Regions from separate parts of the Pseudomonas sp. TH04 genome, predicted to be linked through region 1. Evidence: predicted binding sites of a transcription regulator. Region 1 holds the regulator's gene; the other holds the start of a gene.
What was found. Region 1 encodes FliA, which starts transcription of late flagellar genes. Its sites were predicted from a motif close to CTAAAGTTTNNNNNNNNNNNGCCGNTAA; they were not measured.
Positions count from the first base shown of each region.

Region 1 (10,434 bases):
CGAAGTGCAGCTGGGCTCGCTGGCCTGGAACCAACTGCAAGGCAGCAAACCGCACCAGGCCAACCTGTGGCGTCGCCTGCAACGTATCGGCCTGTCCGGCCCGTTGTCCCGCGACCTGTTGGCACTGACCGCTGAAGTCGAAGAACCTCGCCAGGCCTGGCGCATGTTGCTGGCGCACCTGGCACGCATGATCGCCACCCCGGAAATCGAACCGCTGGAAGAGGGCGGTGTGATCGCCATGGTCGGCCCGGCCGGCATGGGCAAGACCACCACCCTGGCCAAGCTGGCCGCGCGTTATGTGCTCAAGTACGGCGCGCAGAATATCGCGCTGGTGAGCATGGACAGCTACCGTATTGGCGCTCAGGAACAGCTTAAGACCCTGGGCCGTATCCTCAACGTGTCGGTGACCCACGTCGACGCAGGCCAGTCCCTGGCCAATGCGCTCGACCCGTTGCTGCGCAAGCGCGTGGTGCTGATCGACACGGCTGGCCTGCAAGCCAGTGACCCGGCATTGCGCATGCAGTTGGAAAGCCTGGCGGGACGTGGCATCAAGTCAAAAAATTACCTGGTGCTTGCAACCACCAGCCAGAAACAGGTTCTTACCGCTGCCTACCACAGCTACAAACGTTGCGGCCTGGCGGGTTGCATTCTGACCAAGCTCGACGAAACTGCGAGCCTGGGTGAAGTGTTGAGCCTGGCTATCAGTCATGAATTACCGGTTGCCTACCTGACCGACGGGCCGCGGATCCCGGATGATTTACATCTGCCGCGCCGTCATCAGTTGGTCAGCCGTGCTGTCAGCGTGCAAATGCAAGAAGAGCCTAGCGAGGAAGCGATGGCCGACATGTTCGCCGACCTTTACCACAACCCCGCAAAACGGGTGGGTTGAAGGGCAGGATGAACACCGTGAAAAGTATCTACATCGATGGTCTGCAAGCGATTCACGCGGCCAAGCCATGTAGCCTGCGTCTAAGCAAGACAAGGTAAAGAAATAAAATGGGCAGCATGCATCCCGTACAGGTGATCGCGGTGACCGGCGGCAAAGGTGGCGTCGGAAAAACTAACGTGTCAGTGAATTTGTCCCTGGCCCTGGCAGAGCTTGGCCGTCGCGTCATGCTGCTGGATGCTGACCTGGGGCTGGCGAACGTCGACGTTCTGCTGGGGCTGACACCCAAACACACCCTTGCCGATGTGATCGAGGGCCGCTGCGAGCTGCGCGATGTGCTGCTGCAAGGCCCCGGTGGCATTCGCATCGTGCCGGCGGCCTCGGGCACCCAGAGCATGGTGCATCTGAGCCCGGCGCAGCACGCCGGCTTGATCCAGGCGTTCAGTGACATCGGCGACAACCTCGACGTGCTGGTGATCGACACCGCCGCCGGGATCGGCGAGTCCGTGGTCAGCTTCGTGCGCGCCGCCCAGGAAGTGCTGCTGGTGGTCTGCGATGAGCCCACCTCCATCACCGACGCCTACGCCCTGATCAAACTGCTCAATCGTGACTACGGCATGAACCGCTTCCGGGTGCTGGCCAACATGGCCCAAAGCCCGCAGGAAGGGCGAAACCTGTTCGCCAAGTTGACCAAGGTCACGGATCGTTTCCTCGATGTCGCCTTACAATACGTCGGCGCAGTTCCCTATGACGAGTGTGTGCGCAAGGCTGTGCAAAAGCAGCGTGCAGTCTATGAAGCATTCCCTCGTTCGAAGTGCGCATTGGCGTTCAAGGCAATTGCCCAGAAGGTCGATACTTGGCCGTTGCCCGCCAACCCGCGTGGGCATCTGGAGTTTTTCGTCGAGCGATTGGTGCATCAGACGAGCGCAGGACCGGTGCTATGACAGCCAGCGGCTATAACCTTTACAAAAACTCGGCGCGTGACAGCCAGGGCGAATTGATCGAGCGCTATGCGCCCCTGGTCAAGCGCATTGCCTATCACTTGCTGGCGCGCCTGCCTGCCAGTGTGCAGGTTGAAGACCTTATCCAGGCCGGTATGATCGGCCTGCTCGAAGTGTCGACCAAATACGACGCGAGCAAAGGTGCGAGTTTCGAGACGTACGCGGGTATCCGTATCCGTGGTGCGATGCTCGATGAAGTGCGTAAAGGGGATTGGGCGCCGCGTTCGGTACACCGCAACACGCGAATGGTCAGTGACGCAATTCGTGCAATTGAAGCAAAAACCGGTCGTGACGCTAAAGATCATGAAGTTGCGGCCGAACTCCAATTGAGTCTCGACGATTACTACGGGATTTTGAACGATACCTTGGGCAGCCGCCTGTTCAGTTTCGACGACCTGTTGCAGGACGGCGAACACGAAGGGCTGCACGAGGACGGCGCGAGTGCACATCTCGAACCGTCGCGCGACCTGGAAGATGAACGTTTCCAGGGTGCGTTGGCGGAAGCGATTGCCAATTTGCCTGAGCGTGAGCGACTGGTGTTGGCGCTGTACTACGACGAAGAGCTGAACCTCAAGGAAATCGGTGAGGTCCTGGGGGTCAGCGAATCGCGTGTCAGCCAGCTGCATAGCCAGTGCGCAGCCCGCTTGCGGGGGCGATTGGGAGAGTGGCGCGCGCGCTGACAGGCAGTGTGGGGATACTGCAGCGCAATTAGGCGAAGGGTGAAGAGCCTTTCGCGGGTTCGTTCCGTGGTACCCCTGGCAGTCCTTTTTGTGTAACGCCTGTTGATTGAAATGGCGCGTCCAGGTGCTGGGCGCGTTTAAGACTGCTTGGAGGTCGAATTGGACAAGAACATGAAAATCCTCATCGTTGATGACTTCTCAACGATGCGGCGGATCATAAAAAACCTGTTGCGTGACCTTGGGTTCACCAACACGGTCGAGGCGGATGACGGCCTGACGGCGATTCCGATCCTCAACAGCGGGAGCATCGACTTTCTGGTAACCGACTGGAACATGCCGGGCATGACCGGCATCGACTTGCTGCGTCACGTGCGCGCCGATGAAAAACTGCGCAGCCTGCCTGTGCTGATGGTGACCGCCGAAGCCAAGCGTGAACAGATCATCGAAGCCGCCCAAGCCGGGGTTAACGGTTACGTGGTTAAGCCATTCACTGCGTTGGCCTTGAAAGAGAAGATCGAAAAAATCTTCGAACGCATCCACGGCTGATGCCACCACGGGGGAGCTATGGAGCATAAAGAATCATCGCAGGCTGACTTTGAGTCGACCCTGAAAAAGCATGCTCACCAGTTGGTCGAAAGCCTTGAAAGAGGCCAGTTCGGCGACGCGGTGCAGTTGATCCATGAGCTTAACCAGACCCGTGACCGCGGCCTGTACCAGGAAGTGGGCAAGCTCACACGCGAGCTGCACAGTGCAATCGTCAATTTTCAGATTGACCCGCACATGCCCCAGGCCGAAGAAATCTCGCAAATCACCGATGCCACCGAACGCCTGTCCTATGTGGTCAGGCTGACTGAGGCGGCGGCCAACCGCACCATGGACCTGGTGGAAAACGCCACGCCCCTGGTCAATGGCATGGCGACCGAAGCGCAGGCCCTCAGCGTTGACTGGGGCCGTTTCATGCGTCGGGAAGTGGGGGCTGAGGAGTTTCGTGAGTTGGCGCGGCGCGTCGACGCTTTTCTGTCGCGCAGCGACGAGGAAAACCGCACGGTTGCCAGCAACCTCAATGACATTCTGCTGGCCCAGGATTACCAGGACCTCACCGGTCAGGTGATCAAGCGCGTGACCCAATTGGTCACCGAAGTGGAAAGCAACTTGCTCAAATTGGTGCTCATGGCTGGCCAAGTTGATCGTTTTGCCGGCATCGAACATGACCGCGAAGCGATCCTCTCGGAAAAAGATCCACAAAAACATCTCGCCAAGGGTGAAGGTCCGCAGATTCATGCCGATAAACGTGAAGACGTTATGTCAGGTCAGGATGACGTAGATGACCTGTTATCCAGTTTAGGCTTCTAAGGAGCACCCACATGAGCTTCGGCGCCGATGAAGAAATCCTTCAGGATTTCCTTGTAGAGGCCGGCGAAATTTTAGAGCAACTGTCCGAACAACTGGTCGAGCTGGAAAGCCGCCCGGATGATGCGAACCTGCTCAATGCAATTTTTCGCGGTTTTCACACTGTAAAAGGGGGCGCCGGCTTCCTCCAGCTCCATGAGCTGGTGGAGTGCTGTCACATCGCCGAGAACGTATTCGACATCCTGCGCAAGGGTGAGCGGCACGTCGACTCGGAACTGATGGACGTGATTCTCGAAGCACTGGATGCGGTCAACGGCATGTTCAGTGAAGTGCGCGAACGTGCACCGATCACCGCCGCCACGCCGGAACTGCTGGCCGCCCTGGCGCGCCTGGCAGAACCTGCCGACACCTCGGTTGCGCCGGTGGTGGAAGCAGCGCCTGTGGCCGAACCGGAACCGGAAGCGGACGTGACGGACAGCGAGTTCGAGCAGTTGCTCAACTCCCTCAGTGCGGTGAAGGCTGAAGCTGAAGCCCCCCAAGCAGTCGCGCCGCCTGCAACGCCGACCAGCGAAGACATTACCGACGCTGAATTCGAGTCCCTGCTCGACCAGTTGCATGGCAAAGGCCAGTTCGCTGCCGATGCCGTGGCACCTGCGGCTACGCCGCAGGCTCCGGCTGCCAGCGCCAGCACCGACATTACCGACGACGAATTTGAGGCATTGCTCGACCAGTTGCATGGCAAAGGCACCTTTGCGGCCGAAGCTTTGCCGGAAGTCGCGGCCACGGCCACGGCCTCGGCGGCCGCTGCCGTGCCTGCCACGCCTGCCACACCTGCCGCCGCCAGCGCAGAACCTGCCGCTGACGGGCTGATTTCCGATCACGAATTCGAAGCCTTGTTGGACGAATTGCACGGCAAGGGCAAGTTCTCCGAAGTGCCCCCGGCTGCTGCGGCGACCGCCACCCCAGTGGCGGCCAAACCTGCGCCTGCCAAACCTGCCGCACCGGCGGCCGCCAAACCTGCTCCAGCGCCTGCAGCCGCCCCGGCGCCTGCACGTGCCGCAGCGGCACCGGTGGCCGAGAAACCGGTCAGTGAAGCCGAAACCACCGTGCGCGTGGATACCGCGCGCCTGGACGACATCATGAACATGGTCGGCGAACTGGTACTGGTGCGTAACCGCCTGGTGCGCCTGGGCCTGAACAGCGGCGATGAGGCCATGCAGAAGGCCGTGTCGAACCTCGACGTGGTCACTGCCGACTTGCAGACCGCAGTGATGAAAACGCGGATGCAGCCGATCAAGAAAGTCTTCGGCCGCTTCCCGCGCCTGGTTCGCGACCTGGCTCGCCAGCTCAAGAAAGAAATCAACCTGGAACTGGTGGGTGAAGAAACCGACCTCGACAAAAACCTTGTCGAGGCCCTGGCCGACCCGCTGGTCCACTTGGTGCGCAACGCTGTCGACCACGGCGTCGAAACCCCGGAAGAGCGCGAAGCCTCGGGCAAGTCCCGCAACGGCAAGGTGATTCTGGCGGCGGAGCAAGAAGGCGATCACATCCTGCTGTCGATTACCGATGACGGCAAAGGCATGGACCCGGCGATTCTGCGCAATATCGCCGTCAAGCGTGGCGTGATGGACAAGGACGCCGCCGACCGCCTGACCGACACCGAGTGCTACAACCTGATCTTCGCCCCGGGCTTCTCGACCAAGACCGAGATTTCCGACGTGTCCGGGCGTGGCGTCGGCATGGACGTGGTGAAGACCAAGATCAGCCAGCTCAACGGCTCGATCAATATCTACTCGACCAAGGGCCAGGGCTCCAAGATCGTCATCAAGGTGCCGTTGACCTTGGCGATCATGCCGACCCTGATGGTGATGCTGGGCAACCAGGCGTTCGCTTTCCCGCTGGTCAACGTCAACGAAATCTTCCACCTCGACCTGTCGCGCACCAACGTGGTGGACGGCCAGGAAGTGGTGATCGTACGCGACAAGGCGTTGCCACTGTTCTACCTCAAGCGCTGGCTGGTGGCATCGGCCAAGCATGAAGAGCAGCGCGAAGGCCATGTGGTGATTCTCTCCGTGGGCACCCAGCGAATCGGCTTTGTCGTCGATCAACTGGTCGGCCAGGAAGAGGTGGTCATCAAGCCTTTGGGCAAAATGCTGCAGGGAACCCCGGGCATGTCGGGTGCGACCATCACCGGTGACGGTCGGATCGCGCTGATTCTCGATGTTCCGAGCATGCTCAAGCGTTACGCCGCACGGCGTATTTGATTCTGGCGGGGCAGGGCGGTTTGCCCGCCCCGCCTAACGGAGTGTTTATGGCAGTCAAGGTCCTGGTGGTGGACGATTCGGGTTTCTTCCGCCGCCGCGTCTCGGAAATTCTTTCCGCCGATCCAACCATCCAGGTGGTCGGCACGGCCACCAACGGCAAAGAGGCGATTGATCAGGCCATTGCGTTGAAACCGGACGTGATCACCATGGACTACGAGATGCCGATGATGGATGGCATCACGGCTGTTCGGCACATCATGCAGCGCTGCCCCACCCCGGTGTTGATGTTCTCCTCACTGACTCATGAAGGCGCCCGGGTCACCCTGGATGCGCTGGACGCCGGTGCGGTGGACTTCCTGCCGAAGAATTTCGAAGACATCTCGCGCAACCCCGAGAAGGTCAAACAGATGCTGTGCGAAAAGGTGCACAGCATTTCGCGCAGTAACCGCCGCAGCCTGTTCAGCGCGCCCACGCCTGCACCGGTTGTGGCGCCGGCGGCGTCCACTGCGCCGACGTCGTCGTTTGCGCGCCCGGCGCCTGCGCCAGTGGCACGCCCTGCAGTGGCGCCGGTGCGTGCTGCGGCGCCGAGTGCGCATTCACCGGCGCCCAAGCGCAAGGCCTACAAGCTGGTGGCCATCGGCACATCCACCGGCGGCCCGGTGGCGTTGCAGCGGGTGTTGACCCAGTTGCCGGCGAATTTTCCGGCGCCGATCGTGTTGATCCAGCATATGCCGGCGGCCTTCACCAAGGCTTTCGCCGAGCGCCTGGACAAACTGTGCCGCATCACCGTCAAGGAAGCCGAGGACGGTGACATCCTGCGTCCCGGCCTGGCATTGCTGGCCCCGGGCGGCAAGCAGATGATGGTTGATGGCCGTGGCGCGATCAAAATCCTGCCGGGTGACGAGCGCCTGAATTACAAACCATGTGTGGACATCACCTTCGGTTCGGCGGCCAAGTCCTACGGCGACAAAGTTCTGGCGGTGGTGCTTACCGGCATGGGCGCCGACGGCCGTGAAGGTGCGCGCCTGCTCAAGCAGGGCGGCAGTGCGATCTGGGCCCAGGACGAGGCCAGCTGCGTGATCTATGGCATGCCCATGGCGATCGTCAAAGCGGACCTGGCCGACGCCGTGTATAGCCTGGACGATATCGGCAAGCATCTGGTGGAGGCCTGCCTCTGATGGATGTATTGAGCCTGATTGGCATCATCATGGCATTTGTCGCAATTATCGGCGGCAACTACCTCGAAGGCGGCCACTTAGGCGCCTTGGCCAACGGCCCGGCTGCACTGATCGTGATTGGCGGCACGGTGGGCGCTGCGTTGTTGCAGTCGCCCATGAGTTCGTTCAAGCGTGCGATGCAAATCCTGATCTGGATTATTTTCCCGCCGCGCGTTGACCTGCCCGGTGGTATCGACCGTGTGGTCAACTGGAGCCTCACCGCCCGCAAGGAAGGCCTGCTGGGCCTGGAAGGCGTGGCCGATGCCGAGCCCGACAGCTACGCGCGCAAGGGCCTGCAATTGCTGGTGGATGGCGCTGAGCCGGAAGCGATTCGCAGCATCCTGGAGGTGGATTTTCTGACCCAGGAAAGCCGCGACATCAACGCCGCCAAAGTCTTTGAAAGCATGGGCGGCTATGCGCCGACCATCGGTATCATCGGTGCGGTGATGGGCCTGATCCATGTAATGGGCAACCTGGCCGACCCGTCGCAGTTGGGCAGCGGCATTGCCGTGGCGTTTGTGGCTACCATCTATGGTGTGGCGAGTGCCAACCTGGTGTTGTTGCCGGTGGCGAGCAAGCTCAAGTCGATTGCCATGCGCCAGTCGCGTTACCGCGAGATGTTGCTTGAAGGTCTGTTGTCGATTGCCGAGGGTGAAAACCCGCGCTCCATCGAATTGAAGCTCCAGGGCTTCATGGACTGATGGGAGGTAGTGAGTGTGAGCCGTCGCCGTCGCGAGCCTGAAGAACACGTCAATCATGAACGCTGGCTGGTGTCCTACGCGGACTTCATCACCTTGTTGTTCGCGTTTTTCGTGGTGATGTATTCCATCTCGTCGATCAACGAAGGCAAGTACAAAGTCATTTCCCAGGCCCTGATCGGCGTGTTCAACGACGCCGACCGTGCCCTGAAACCGATTCCGATTGGCGAAGAGCGGCCCAAGACCGTGACCCCGGCCAAGCCGCTGGTCAACGACAGCGATGAAACCGCCGCCGGCATTGGTGGCACCAGTGACCCGCTGAAAAGTATTGCCGATGACATCAGCGCTGCCTTTGGCGACCTGATCAAATCCAACCAGATGACCGTGCGCGGCAACGAGTTATGGGTCGAAATCGAGCTGAACTCCAGTCTGCTGTTCGCCAGCGCCGACGCGTTGCCGAGCGACCAGGCGTTCACCATCATCGACAAGGTCGCGGCGATCCTCAAACCGTTTGAAAACCCGATTCACGTCGAAGGCTTTACCGACAACTTCCCGATCAGCACCGCGCAGTACCCGACCAACTGGGAACTGTCGTCGGCCCGGGCGTCGAGCATCGTGCGGATGCTCGCGATGCAGGGCATAAACCCTGGGCGCCTGGCGTCGGTGGGCTATGGTGAATTCCAGCCGGTGGCCAATAACGCCACCGCCGAAGGCCGGGCGCGCAACCGTCGCGTGGTGCTGGTGGTGTCGCGCAACCTGGATGTACGCCGCAGCCTGACCGGCACCGGTACTGCCAACGCAACTCCGGATGCGGCCTTGAAGCGGGCTGGCACACAAACTGCACCGCCAACCGTTAAGCCGCCGGTTCGTCAGAGCGCCGTCAATTCTCCGTCGCCGGCTCAATAATTTTATGCAATGTCTCGGTCGCGCCATCGCCTGCCGGGAGGAACCAACCGAATGAGAGTCTGGGCAGTTGCCAATCAAAAAGGTGGAGTCGGCAAGACGACCACCTCCATCGCCTTAGCCGGTTTGCTGGCCGAGGCGGGCAAGCGTGTGGTCGTGGTTGACCTGGACCCCCATGGTTCCATGACCAGCTATTTCGGCTACGATCCGGACGCGCTGGAACACAGCTGCTACGACCTGTTCCTGCACAAGGGCAGCGTGCCGAGCGATTTGCCCGGGCAACTGTTGCTGCCCACCAGTAACGAAAGCATCTCGCTGCTGCCGTCGAGCACCGCCCTGGCCACCCTTGAGCGCCAGTCGCCGGGGCAGAGCGGCTTGGGCCTGGTGATCGCCAAGACACTGGCGCAGCTGTGGCAAGACTTCGATTACGCGATCATCGACAGCCCGCCGCTGCTGGGTGTGCTGATGGTCAATGCGTTGGCCGCCAGCCAGCAGTTGGTGATCCCTGTGCAAACCGAGCATCTGGCGGTCAAAGGCCTGGAGCGCATGGTCAGCACCCTGGCGATGATCAACCGTTCGCGCAAACAGGCGCTGCCATACAGCATCGTGCCGACCTTGTTCGACCGCCGCACCCAGGCGTCCCTCGGCACTTTGCGTGTGTTGCGTGACGCTTACCCGGACACCATTTGGCAAGGCTACATTCCAGTCGACACGCGCCTGCGTGACGCGAGCCGTGCAGGCCTGACGCCTTCGCAGTTCGACGGCAAAAGCCGTGGCGTGCTGGCCTACCGCGCATTGCTCAAGCATCTGCTGTCGCAGCAGCTTGTGGCGCAGGTGGCGTGATGAACCGTCCTGTCAAACTCAAGACCCGGCCGCAACTGGCACTTGAATCCTACCTGGATGCCCTGCTGCAGGATGCGACCGAGGAGGAGCTGCCGGAACCGATTCTGGTCCTTGAACCGGCCGTAGAAGCAGAAAGCACGCTGGATGAATTCCAACTGGCGGTGCTCGAAGAGCAGGCGCGTGATGCCCATGTTGTGCTCGCCCCGGTTGTCGTGCCGCTGGAGCCGGTCGCACCAGCAGTGGTCGCTCCCGCGGTGGTGGCGCCGGTGGTGGTCGAGCCGGTGGTGGAAGTCCACCTGCCGCCGAGCATCACGCCGCCGCCGGTGACCGGTGATGATCGCCCGTCATGGGCCGCCGAGCCGTTCGAATGTTTGCTGTTCGACGTCGCCGGGTTGACGCTCGCGGTGCCACTGGTGTGCCTGGGTTCGATCTATTCTCTTGAGGGCCAGGAGCTGACACCGCTGTTCGGGCAACCGGAGTGGTTCCTGGGCATTCTGCCCAGTCAGGCCGGCAACCTTAAGGTGCTGGACACCGCGCGCTGGGTGATGCCCGACCGCTACCGCGATGACTTCCGCCAGGGTTTGCAGTACGT
Region 1 covers NZ_JAEKEA010000001.1:5,484,174-5,494,607, forward strand. Annotated here, with positions in the region: gene flhF (flagellar biosynthesis protein FlhF) at 1-889, shown strand, start outside; gene fleN (flagellar synthesis regulator FleN) at 997-1,830, shown strand; gene fliA (RNA polymerase sigma factor FliA) at 1,827-2,567, shown strand; gene JFT85_RS24710 (chemotaxis response regulator CheY) at 2,739-3,113, shown strand; gene JFT85_RS24715 (protein phosphatase CheZ) at 3,132-3,920, shown strand; gene JFT85_RS24720 (chemotaxis protein CheA) at 3,932-6,181, shown strand; gene JFT85_RS24725 (protein-glutamate methylesterase/protein-glutamine glutaminase) at 6,229-7,359, shown strand; gene JFT85_RS24730 (flagellar motor protein) at 7,359-8,099, shown strand; gene motD (flagellar motor protein MotD) at 8,115-9,002, shown strand; gene JFT85_RS24740 (ParA family protein) at 9,054-9,842, shown strand; gene JFT85_RS24745 (CheW domain-containing protein) at 9,842-10,434, shown strand, end outside.

Region 2 (10,434 bases), 5.3 Mb from region 1:
GGGCGGCAAATCGACAGCCTCGACGACCTCAAGCAACTGCCGGTGCTCGGTGCCCTGGAAGCCGACCGCCTGGTGCACCTGCGCCTGATCGACCCGCAAGGCAACACCGAAGACCTGGCATTGGAAGCCCGCCTGGGTATCGACGATTTCATCGTGCGCAAAGCCTGCGCCATGAAGGGCCTGGGCTTTACCGTGCTGCCGATGATGTATTGCGAAGAGGAATTGGCCAGCGGCCAGTTGGTGCAGCTGTTGCCGCAGTGGTCGTCACCCGGCGGCTGGCTGCAGGCGGTCTACCCGCACCGGCGTGGCGTCCTGCCGGCCATCCGTGCCTGGATCGACTACCTGGAAGAAGCCTTCAAGGGTTGCGGAGACCGCTTGCTATGAAAATGACCGAAGAACAAGTCGCCACCTTCTGCCTGAGCCTGCCCGGCGCGCGCGAAGACTACAAATGGGGCGGCGTGCGGGTGTTTTCCATCGCCGGCAACAAGATGTTTGCCGTGCAGAACCTGCGCGGCGATTCGTTGGCGTTCAAGGTCGACAAAGACCTGTTCCTGGGCCATGTGGACCGCCCCGGCATCCACCCGGCGCCCTACCTGGCGCGGGCGCAGTGGATCATCATGAACACGCCCTACCCGCTCAACGCCGAGGAACTGCGTGGCCTGTTGCAACGCTCACACCAGTTAGTCGTCAGCAAGCTGCCCAAGCGCACCCAGGTGGGACTCAAGCTTGCGTGACACCTCAACGCGTGAACGGCAGCGCGCGCTCAATGGCCGCTGCTGCTGCCAACGCGACAGGCTCGTGCCAAGGTCGCGCGACAATCTGCACGCCAACCGGCAAACCCGCGCTATCCGTTCCGGCCCGGACCACCACACAAGGCCAACCCGCCAAGCTATAAGGCAGCGTGTGACTGAACAGCCCTGGCCGCGTCTCTCCCAGTTGGGTCGCCGGCGCGGCATCGACAGGGCACAGGATAATGTCGTAGTCGGCCATGAACCCCAGCATGGCTGTACGGAACTGATCCCAATCTGAAAACAGCTGGATCGACTGCGCGCCGGAGCCTTGACTCATTGCCCAATAGCGTTCGGTAATGTCACGGGCATTGCTCAACGCCGAGGGGAAGGCCGGGCGGATCAAGGCGCCCTCAGCGTCCAATAGATCGGCGACCGCCTGCAATGTGGTGTGCGTGAGCGCGTCAACGGGCTCAATGCCACCATCGCTGTACCAGGCGACTCGCAACCCCTTCAGCGTTTGAGTTTGCATACCGCGCAGCGGCATCGGAATCACCCCGGCATCGACCCCATCCTCACCGGCAATGACCTGTAGCGCCAAGGCCAGGTCTTCGACATGCCGGGCCATCGGGCCGATCTGACTGCGATAGTCACTCAACCCGCCCAGGTGATCGAAAACACCGGTGTTAGGCACGCGGCCGCTGGTGGGTTTTAACGTGCAGACACCACAAAAATGCGCGGGGACGCGCAAGCTGCCACCGGAGTCGCTGCCCAGCCCCAACGGTGAAAGCCCAGCGGCAATCGCCGCCGCTTCGCCACCGCTGCTGCCGCCGGGGCTATAGGCAAGCGCGTGCGGGTTGCGCGTGGCGCCGTAGACCGGATTGTCGGTGACGCCGCCACCGCCACCTGGCGGGCAGTTGCTTTTGCCAAGCAAAATGGCGCCGGCTGCTTTCATGCGCGTCACGACGGTGGCGTCCTGTTCCGGCCGGTAATGAGCCCGCTCCGGCAAACCCACCGCCGACACGACGCCACGCGTGTCGAAAACATCTTTGACCGTAAAAGGAACGCCGTGTAACGCGCCCCAGTATTCACCGTTGGCGACTGCACGATCGGCCGCCCATGCGCCCGCCAGCGCCGCCTCGGCACACACTTGAACCAAGGCATTAATCGACGGGTTGAGCGCCTCGATACGTGCGAGGTAGGCGCAGACAATGGCGGTAGATGAGAGCTTGCGCTGTTGAATCAACGCGCCAAGCTCGGTAGCCGAATGGCGTAGCAATGAATCGGATAAAGACATCCGTGTGCCCCCTATGCGCTCGGTGCTTTGAGCAAAAAGCCGGTGTTTCGCTGATGCATATCGTCGATTGCGTGAGGCGCTTGGCGCAGGCTGGCAGAGTACATCCCAAGCGCCTCCCCCCTACAACAGCGCCAGCAGCGTGCCGCCCAGGAACAGTTGATCGAGCCAGAACACCTCATGCAGCAACACGATCACCCAGAACAGCACCTGGTAAGACACTTTGCGCGTCTTGTGGCGAAACACTTGTTGGGCAATCAGCGCCCCTGGCCATCCGCCCGCGAGCTCCACGGCGTGCAGGATATTTTCGCGAACGCGCGGGCCCTCCGATTGCGCCTTGCGCTTGTCACCCCAGTACAGAAAAAACGCCACCACACTGACGACGCCGTAGGCCGCCAGCGGAATCACCGACTCACCGCGGTACCACACCAGCGTCGCGCCGATCAGCGGCGCGGCGCACAACACCACAAAGAGCAACGCCTTCAGGCGCGGGTACTGAATGGTCATGGCTTGACCGCCGTCCAGTCGATCCAGCCAAACTGCCAGGTCGCCAGGATCACCAGGCCGAACGCGATTCGATACCAGGCAAAGGCTGCATAGCTGTGGTTGGCAATGAACTTGAGCAAGGCCTTGACCGCAATCATCGCGAAGATGAACGACGTGACAAAACCAATCGCAAACACCGGCACATCATCGGGCTGGAACAGATGACGGTACTTGTAGCCCGAGTACACCGCCGCACCGACCATGGTTGGCATGGCCAGGAAGAACGAAAATTCGGTCGCGGTTTTGCGTGACAGGCCGAACAACAGGCCGCCAATGATGGTGGCGCCGGAACGCGAGGTCCCCGGAATCATCGCCAGGCATTGAGCAACACCGACTTTGAGTGCGTCTTTCCAGGTGATTTCGTCCACCGTTTCAGCGTGCACCGCATGTTGGCGGCGCTCGGCCCACAACATGATCACGCCACCCACCACCAGGGCGGTGGCCACGGTGATCGGGTTGAACAGGTAATGCTTGATCAGGTCGGCAAAAATCACCCCCAGCACCACCGCCGGCAGCACTGCGATGATCAGGTTGACAGTGAAGCGCTGGGCATTGCGTTGGGTCGGCAAGCCGATCACCACGTCGAGGATCTTGCGTCGAAACTCCCACACCACCGCCAGGATCGCGCCCAACTGAATGATGATGTTGAACGCTTCAAAGCGTTCGCCGCCGAAGCCAATCAAGTCGGCGACGATGATCTGGTGCCCGGTGCTGGAAATCGGCAGGAACTCCGTCAGCCCCTCCACAACGCCAAGAATCAATGCCTGTATGGCGGTCCAAAAGTCCATGTTTCCCCCAAAGGTCATGCGCGACGGCATGCCTTGTCTGTCTTTTTAATAGTTCACTGACGACGAGCACACTTAAAGCCCGGTGTGGATTTTCAACATCGGGCCGCAAAAATTTCGTGAAAAATCAGGGAGTACTCAGGTTTTTCGATTACAGGCCGAAAGCCTATCAGACAAGCCGTAAATGTCGATGCAGCGCCCACTATTATAAAAAGCACGGAGTGACAGGACGATGAACAGTTTGCGCAGCATGTCGATCAGCCGCCGTCTTTGGCTGATCCTGATAGTCGCCGTGTTGATGCTGCTGACCCTTGGGTTGTTGATGCTCAAGCAGATCCATGGTGACCTCTACCAAGCCAAAAGCCAGCAGACACAACACGTGGTGCAAACCGCCAGCGGCGTGTTGGCTTATTACCAGAACCTCGAGAAAACCGGCGTAATGACCCGCGAGGCGGCGCAAAAACAGGCCCTCAGCGCGGTACGCGGCCTGCGCTACGACCACGACGATTATTTCTGGATCAACGACCTGACGCCCGTGATGATCATGCACGCGGCCAACCCCAAGCTGGATGGCCAAAACCTCTCGGCGATCCGCGACCCGGACGGTTTTGCCATATTCAACGAATTCGTGAGCCTGGCCAAAGCCAAGGGCGCCGGCATCGTTAACTACCGCTGGCCGAAACCGGGCGCCGAAGCGCCGGTGGAAAAGACCTCCTATATCCAGCTGTTCGAACCCTGGGGCTGGATTATCGGCTCCGGTGTGTACGTGGATGATGTACAGGCCGAATTCAAAGTCCAGGTGTGGAAAACCTCGCTGATCGGCCTGGTCATTGCACTGATCATGACGGCGCTGGTCACGTTGATCGCCCGCAGCATCGTGCGGCCGTTGCAGGCGGCGGTGGACGCAATGGCCAACATCGCCAGTGGTGAAAGCGACCTGACCCGCAGCCTCGACACCCATGGGCGTGATGAAGTCACCCAGCTGTCGCAGCACTTCAACAGCTTTACGGCCAAGTTGCGCCAGGTGGTCAGCCACTTGCAGGTGTGCGCCAACGCCTTGGGCCAGTCCTCCACGGAGCTGGGCACCAACGCCCAGCAGGCCCATGACCGCAGCCAGCAACAGTCGCAGCAGATGGAGCTGGTGGCGACGGCAATCAACGAAGTGACCTATGGCGTGCAGGACGTGGCCAAAAACGCCGAGCACGCCGCCAGCGAAATGCGCGATGCCCAGGCCCAGGCGCAGCAGGGGCAGGTGAACATCGACAGCAGCATGCAGCAGATCGACCAGCTCTCCGGCACCATCAGCCAGGCCGTCGAGGTGATCCGCACGCTGTCCAGTGAAAGCACACAGATCGGCGGCGTGCTCGAAGTGATTCGCTCCATCGCCGACCAGACCAATCTGTTGGCCCTCAACGCCGCCATCGAAGCCGCACGCGCCGGTGAGCAAGGCCGTGGGTTTGCCGTGGTGGCCGACGAAGTGCGGCTGTTGGCCCAGCGTACGCAAAAATCCACCGCAGAGATCCAGGCGATGATCGAGCGCCTGCAAGGTCATTCGGAGGCGGCCGTCAAGGTGATCAGCGACAGCCATAGCGCCTCGCAACTCACCATCGAGCAAGCCGGCCAGGCCGGTGCCAGCCTTAACGCCATCGGCCAGGCGTTGCATAACCTCAATGGCTTGAATGCCTCGATTGCCAGCGCAACCTTGCAACAGGCGCATGTGGTGGAAGACATCAACCAGAACGTCACCCAGGCCGCCGGCTTGTCGCACAGCACAGCGCTGGCGGCGGAGCAATCCAGCGTGGCGAGCGCACATCTGCGCGAATTGAGTGAACAGCTCAATGGGCTGCTGCGCCAGTTCAAGGTCTAGCACCGTTCAGCCTGTGGGAGGCGGCTTGCGCCCTCCCACATTGGTCCTTCGGCATTTTGAAGTTACAATCGCCGCCCTCTCCCACGTCCCCAAGGAACCGCCATGTCCGGGCTTGAACTGTTCGCCGCCGCCCTGGGGGTGATCGCTGTCTGGTTGACGGTCAAACAGAACCCGTGGTGCTGGCCGATCGGCCTGGTGATGGTGCTGCTTTACACCTGGGTGTTCTTCGACGTGAAACTCTATTCCGACATGCTGCTGCAGGTGGTCTACGCCGTCCTGCAACTTTACGGCTGGTGGCAATGGACCCGCGCTGGTGAGGTCAAGCAAGGGCGCCAGGTCAGCAGCCTCGATTGGCCTTCGATCATGATCAGCCTGGCCGTTGGCGCAGTCTTCAGTCTGCTGCTCGGCGCCGCCATGGCGCACTGGACCGATGCCGCCCAACCTTGGCTCGACGCCGCCCTCACCGGCTTCAGCCTGGTGGCGCAACTGTGGATGGCGCAAAAACGCGTGCAATGCTGGCCGCTGTGGATTGCTGTGGATGTGATCTTCGTGGGGCTGTTCCTCTATAAAGGCCTGTACCTGACAGCCGCGCTTTACGCGCTGTTCACCGTGATTGCCGTGCAAGGCTGGCGTGAATGGCGCGCCGACCCGGCGTTGCACGCATGAAAGTCGTGGTACTGGCCGGCCCGGAATCCAGCGGCAAAAGCTGGCTGGCGGCGGAACTGCAGGCACACTTCGGCGGGCTGATGGTCGGTGAATACGTGCGGTATTTCATCGACCACTATCAGCGTGACACCACCCTGGCGGATATTCCTGCGATTGCCCATGGCCAACTGGCCTGGGAGGACGCCGCGCGCGCCCAGCAACCCCGGCTGCTGATCCTCGACACGCACCTGCTGACCAACACGCTGTGGAGCCAGACCCTGTTCGGCGACTGCCCGGCATGGCTCGACAGCGAATTGCTGGCGCGGCAATACGACCTGCACCTTCTGCTGTCGCCCGAGGATGTGGAATGGACCGCCGACGGCCAGCGTTGTCAGCCGGAACTGGCGGACCGCCGGGCGTTTTTCCAGGGCAGCCTGGACTGGCTGCAACAGCACCGCCAGCCGGTGGTCGTGATTCGTGGGGATTGGCAGGCGCGCCGCGACAAAGCCTTCGCCGCTGTCGAACAGCTGCTGCAGAAGCAAGCGGGCTCGCTCCTGCAGTAATTGACGGCGTTTAGTAGCCCAAGGACAGGCCGGTGTTGCGACGCGGGTCGTTAGCCCCGTAGAAACGGTTGTTGCCGACCGGCTTGCCGCCCAGTGACGGCGCGCCCACCAGGATCGCGGCCAAGTGGTTGGCGTCCTGTGGACCGGCAAACTTGTGGCCCCAGCTTTCCAGGATCTTCTGGGTGTCCGGGCTGACGGCGAAGGCCTCAAGGTTGGTGGTCTCAGGCATCCACTGCTGGTGGAAACGCGGGGCGTCGACGGCCTCCTGGATGTTCATCTTGTAGTCGATGACATTCAGGATAGTCAGCAAGGTCGCCGTGATAATCCGGCTGCCGCCTGGCGTTCCCACCACCATCACCGCCTTGCCGTCTTTGGTGACGATGGTCGGGCTCATCGACGACAACGGCGCCTTGCCCGGAGCGATGGCGTTGGCCTCACCCTGGACCAGGCCGTACATGTTCGGCACGCCGACCTTGACGGTGAAGTCATCCATTTCATCATTGAGGATCACCCCGGTCTTGCTCGCCATGACGCCGGCACCGAACCAGTCGTTCAGGGTGTAGGTCACCGAAACGGCGTTGCCCCACTTGTCGACGATGGAGTAATGCGTGGTGTTGTTGCCTTCGTGGGGCGACACACCCGGCTTGATCGCCTGGGAATCACCGGCTTTCTGCGGCTCGATGGCGGCGCGCAGCTTGGCGGCGTAGTCCTTGTCCAGCAAATGCGCGACCGGGTTCTTCACGAAGTCCGGGTCGCCCAGGTAGCTGTTACGGTCCACGTAGGCGTGGCGCATCGCTTCGATCTGGTAGTGCAGGCCTTGCGCCGAGTGATAGCCGAGGTCGGCCATCGGGTAGCCTTCAAGGATGTTCATGATCTGGCAGATCACCACACCCCCCGAGCTTGGCGGCGGTGCCGAGACCACGTGGTAACCGCGGTAATCGCATTCGATGGGCGCCAGTTCACGGGTCTTGTACGTGTCGAGGTCAGCCTGGGTGATGATGCCTTTGCCGGCCTGGCTGGAGTCCACCAGCGCTTTGGCGACCCAGCCTTTATAGAAACCGTCGGTGCCCTTGGCGGAGATTTCCTTGAGGGTCTTGGCCAGGTCTTTCTGCACCAGCTTCTGGCCGACCTGCATCGGCTGGCCGTTATGCAGGAAGATTGCACGCAGGTCCTGGTCTTTTTCGAACTCGCCGGTGGCAGTGTGCAGCAGGTCGATATCGCCCTGCTCCAGTTCAAAACCGTTTTCCGCCAGCTTGATCGCCGGCGCAATCACCTGGGCGCGCTTGAGGGTGCCGTATTGGCTCAGGGCGGTTTCCATGCCGGACACCGTGCCAGGTACGCCGACCGCCAAATGGCCCTTGGCACTCAGGCCGTCGATGACCTTGCCGTCTTTGTCCAGGTACATGTCGGCCGTCGCCGCCAGCGGGGCTTTTTCGCGGAAGTCGAGGAACGTCTTGCGCCCATCCGCCAATTGCACGGTCATGAACCCGCCGCCGCCCAGGTTGCCCGCTGCCGGGTATACCACGGCCAGGGCATAGCCCACGGCCACGGCCGCATCGACCGCGTTGCCGCCGGCCTTGAGCACATCGACGCCCACATGAGTTGCCAGATGCTGGGCCGTGACCACCATGCCATTTTCACCGGCCACCGGGGCCTGGGAAGCGGCCTGCACACCGCTGACCGTCAACACCAGTGCAGTGGCAATCAGGGTACGGCTGAAGGGTTGGTATTTCATCCATGGCTACTCTAGTTATTAAGACGCACCAAAATAGCCCGACTGGATTCCAATCCCCAGCGCAATGGCGTTTTTATTACAGAACTTGTCGGTCACAGAACGGCCGCAAAAATGCCCATGCTATATTTCGCGCCTTGACTGTCGGTAAGGCGCTTTTTAATGGTGATCAAGAAGACCGGTATTCGCGCCCAACAGGCCGACCAGACCCGTGCGCGCATCCTGCAGGCAGCGGTCCAGGTGTTCACCCGCGACGGTTATTCCGGTGGGCGCGTGGACACTATCTCCAAAGCGGCCGACTCCAACGACCGCATGCTTTATTACTATTTCGGCAGCAAGGAACACCTGTTCATCTGCGTGCTGGAGCACATCTACGAGCAGTTCAATAAAGCCGAAAGCAAACTCAAGCTGGACTTGAATACGCCGGAACAGGCGCTGCGCGACTTGGTGGCGTTTATCTGGAATTACTACGTCAAACACCCCGAATTCGTGGCAATCCTGAGCATCGAAAACCTCCACCACGGCAAACATGCCCAGCAATCCGGCGAAATGCGCCGGCTGTCAGGAGAAGCCGTCGGCGTGCTGCGGCCGATCATAGAAGCCGGCCAGGCCAAGGGCGTATTCCGTCAGGACATCGACCTCAAACACGTGTACTTGATGATCGCTTCGCTGTGCTACTTCTATAACTCCAACCGCCACACCTTAAGCTCCTTCCTCGGTGAAGACCTGTCGGCTAAAGGGCAGCAGCAGGATTGGCTGGGGTTTATCAGCGATTTGGTCGTGCGCGGGGTCACGCCGACCTCGCTGTAGAAATTGGCTCAAACAGTGGGTGCTGGCTTGCCGATAGCCATAGGTCGCTACACATCTTTGCTTACGCGTTGAGTGCTCTGGTTGTCGAGCGGTGCTGGCAGCTGAACACGGTCAACATTGTGGGAGCGGGCTTGCTCGCGAATGCGCTGGGTCAGTTACAAATAAGCCGACTGACCCACCGCTTTCGCGAGCAAGCCCGCTCCCACATTTGGAACTCATTTAATCCGGTAAAAGTGCTGTTGCTGTGCTGTTGCCATGCTTCTGCTTCAACCACTCAGGCCGGCTGTCAGGCCGCCGTGCTCTGCTTTTGACTTTGATCTGCTGTTGATATTGATCTGACAGGCCCCGTTAACCACGCTGGCCGAACGTAGGCTTGAATCCGTGGGTAACCCGGCAGGACGCCGGGTTAGCCGCACTGGGCCAAGGATGGCCCATTGCGGCGGCCCACGGATTCAAGCCTGCGTGAGGGCATGCCGAGCCTAAGCGAGGCACCGAGTGGTGGGGCAAAGACCTTTTGGTTACTTTTGGGGCGTTTGCCAAAAGTGACCCGCTGTAAGAGCGGAACCATAGGTGGCCGTGACCGCAGCAACGGATATGTACTCAATCCACCTCCCCCCTCACAGGCTCAAAGCAACCGACCGTCATCCACCTTGAAACATCAGTGAGTACCAGGATTGGCCCGCAAGTGCGCAACCGTCTGTTCCAGCCCTTCCCAGCCCGGCGCATTCGGCGCAAATTGCCCACGCAGGTAAGCCACCAGATCCGCCACTTGGGCAGTGGACAAACTGTCCTTGAAGCCCGGCATATACCCTAAATCCTTGGTCGCCGGCGCGCTGATGCCTTGCAGAATCACCTTGATCAAATTATCCGGCTGGTCACTGTGCACATTGGTATTGCTCGCCAAAGACGGACTCACACCGAACAACTTCGGCCCCACGCCATCAGCATGGCACGCCTTGCACGCCCCTTCGAACACCCGACGACCATTCGGATTCGGCACAGCCGCCGCTGCCACACCCTGCACTTGCGCCACCGCTTCGCCGTTGAGCGAAGCCAAATACACCGCCATCGCGCGGATATCCGCCTTGGGCAACTTCGACAGCTCACTCACCACCGGCCCCATCGGCCCCGCCGCCACGCCATGGGCGTCGGAATAACCGGTGCTGAGGTAGCTGAACAACTGCTCTTCAGTCCACGGCGTCGGGGCTTTCGATAAACCGGTCAATGCCGGCGCCTCCCACCCATCGACACGGCCACCGGCGAGGAACGCCTTACCGCCCTTCTCCGCGCCCAACAGGTTACGCGGCGAATGGCACGCCGCGCAGTGCCCCAGGCCATTGACCAGATAATTGCCGCGGTTCCACTGCTCACCGCGTTCAGGCTGCGGGGTCATTTCTGCGCGCCTTAAATTCAGCGCATTCCAACCGGCCATCAACGGGCGGATATTGAACGGAAATTTCAGCG
Region 2 covers NZ_JAEKEA010000001.1:137,952-148,385, reverse strand. Annotated here, with positions in the region: gene JFT85_RS00545 (LysR substrate-binding domain-containing protein) at 1-384, shown strand, start outside; gene JFT85_RS00540 (MmcQ/YjbR family DNA-binding protein) at 381-734, shown strand; gene JFT85_RS00535 (amidase) at 739-2,025, opposite strand; gene JFT85_RS00530 (DUF1294 domain-containing protein) at 2,146-2,529, opposite strand; gene JFT85_RS00525 (undecaprenyl-diphosphate phosphatase) at 2,526-3,356, opposite strand; gene JFT85_RS00520 (methyl-accepting chemotaxis protein) at 3,586-5,220, shown strand; gene pnuC (nicotinamide riboside transporter PnuC) at 5,323-5,886, shown strand; gene JFT85_RS00510 (AAA family ATPase) at 5,883-6,428, shown strand; gene ggt (gamma-glutamyltransferase) at 6,439-8,163, opposite strand; gene JFT85_RS00500 (TetR family transcriptional regulator) at 8,323-8,970, shown strand; gene JFT85_RS00495 (molybdopterin cofactor-binding domain-containing protein) at 9,629-10,434, opposite strand, start outside.
Region 2: the regulator FliA is predicted to act here: its motif matches at 3,491-3,518, upstream of JFT85_RS00520 (methyl-accepting chemotaxis protein).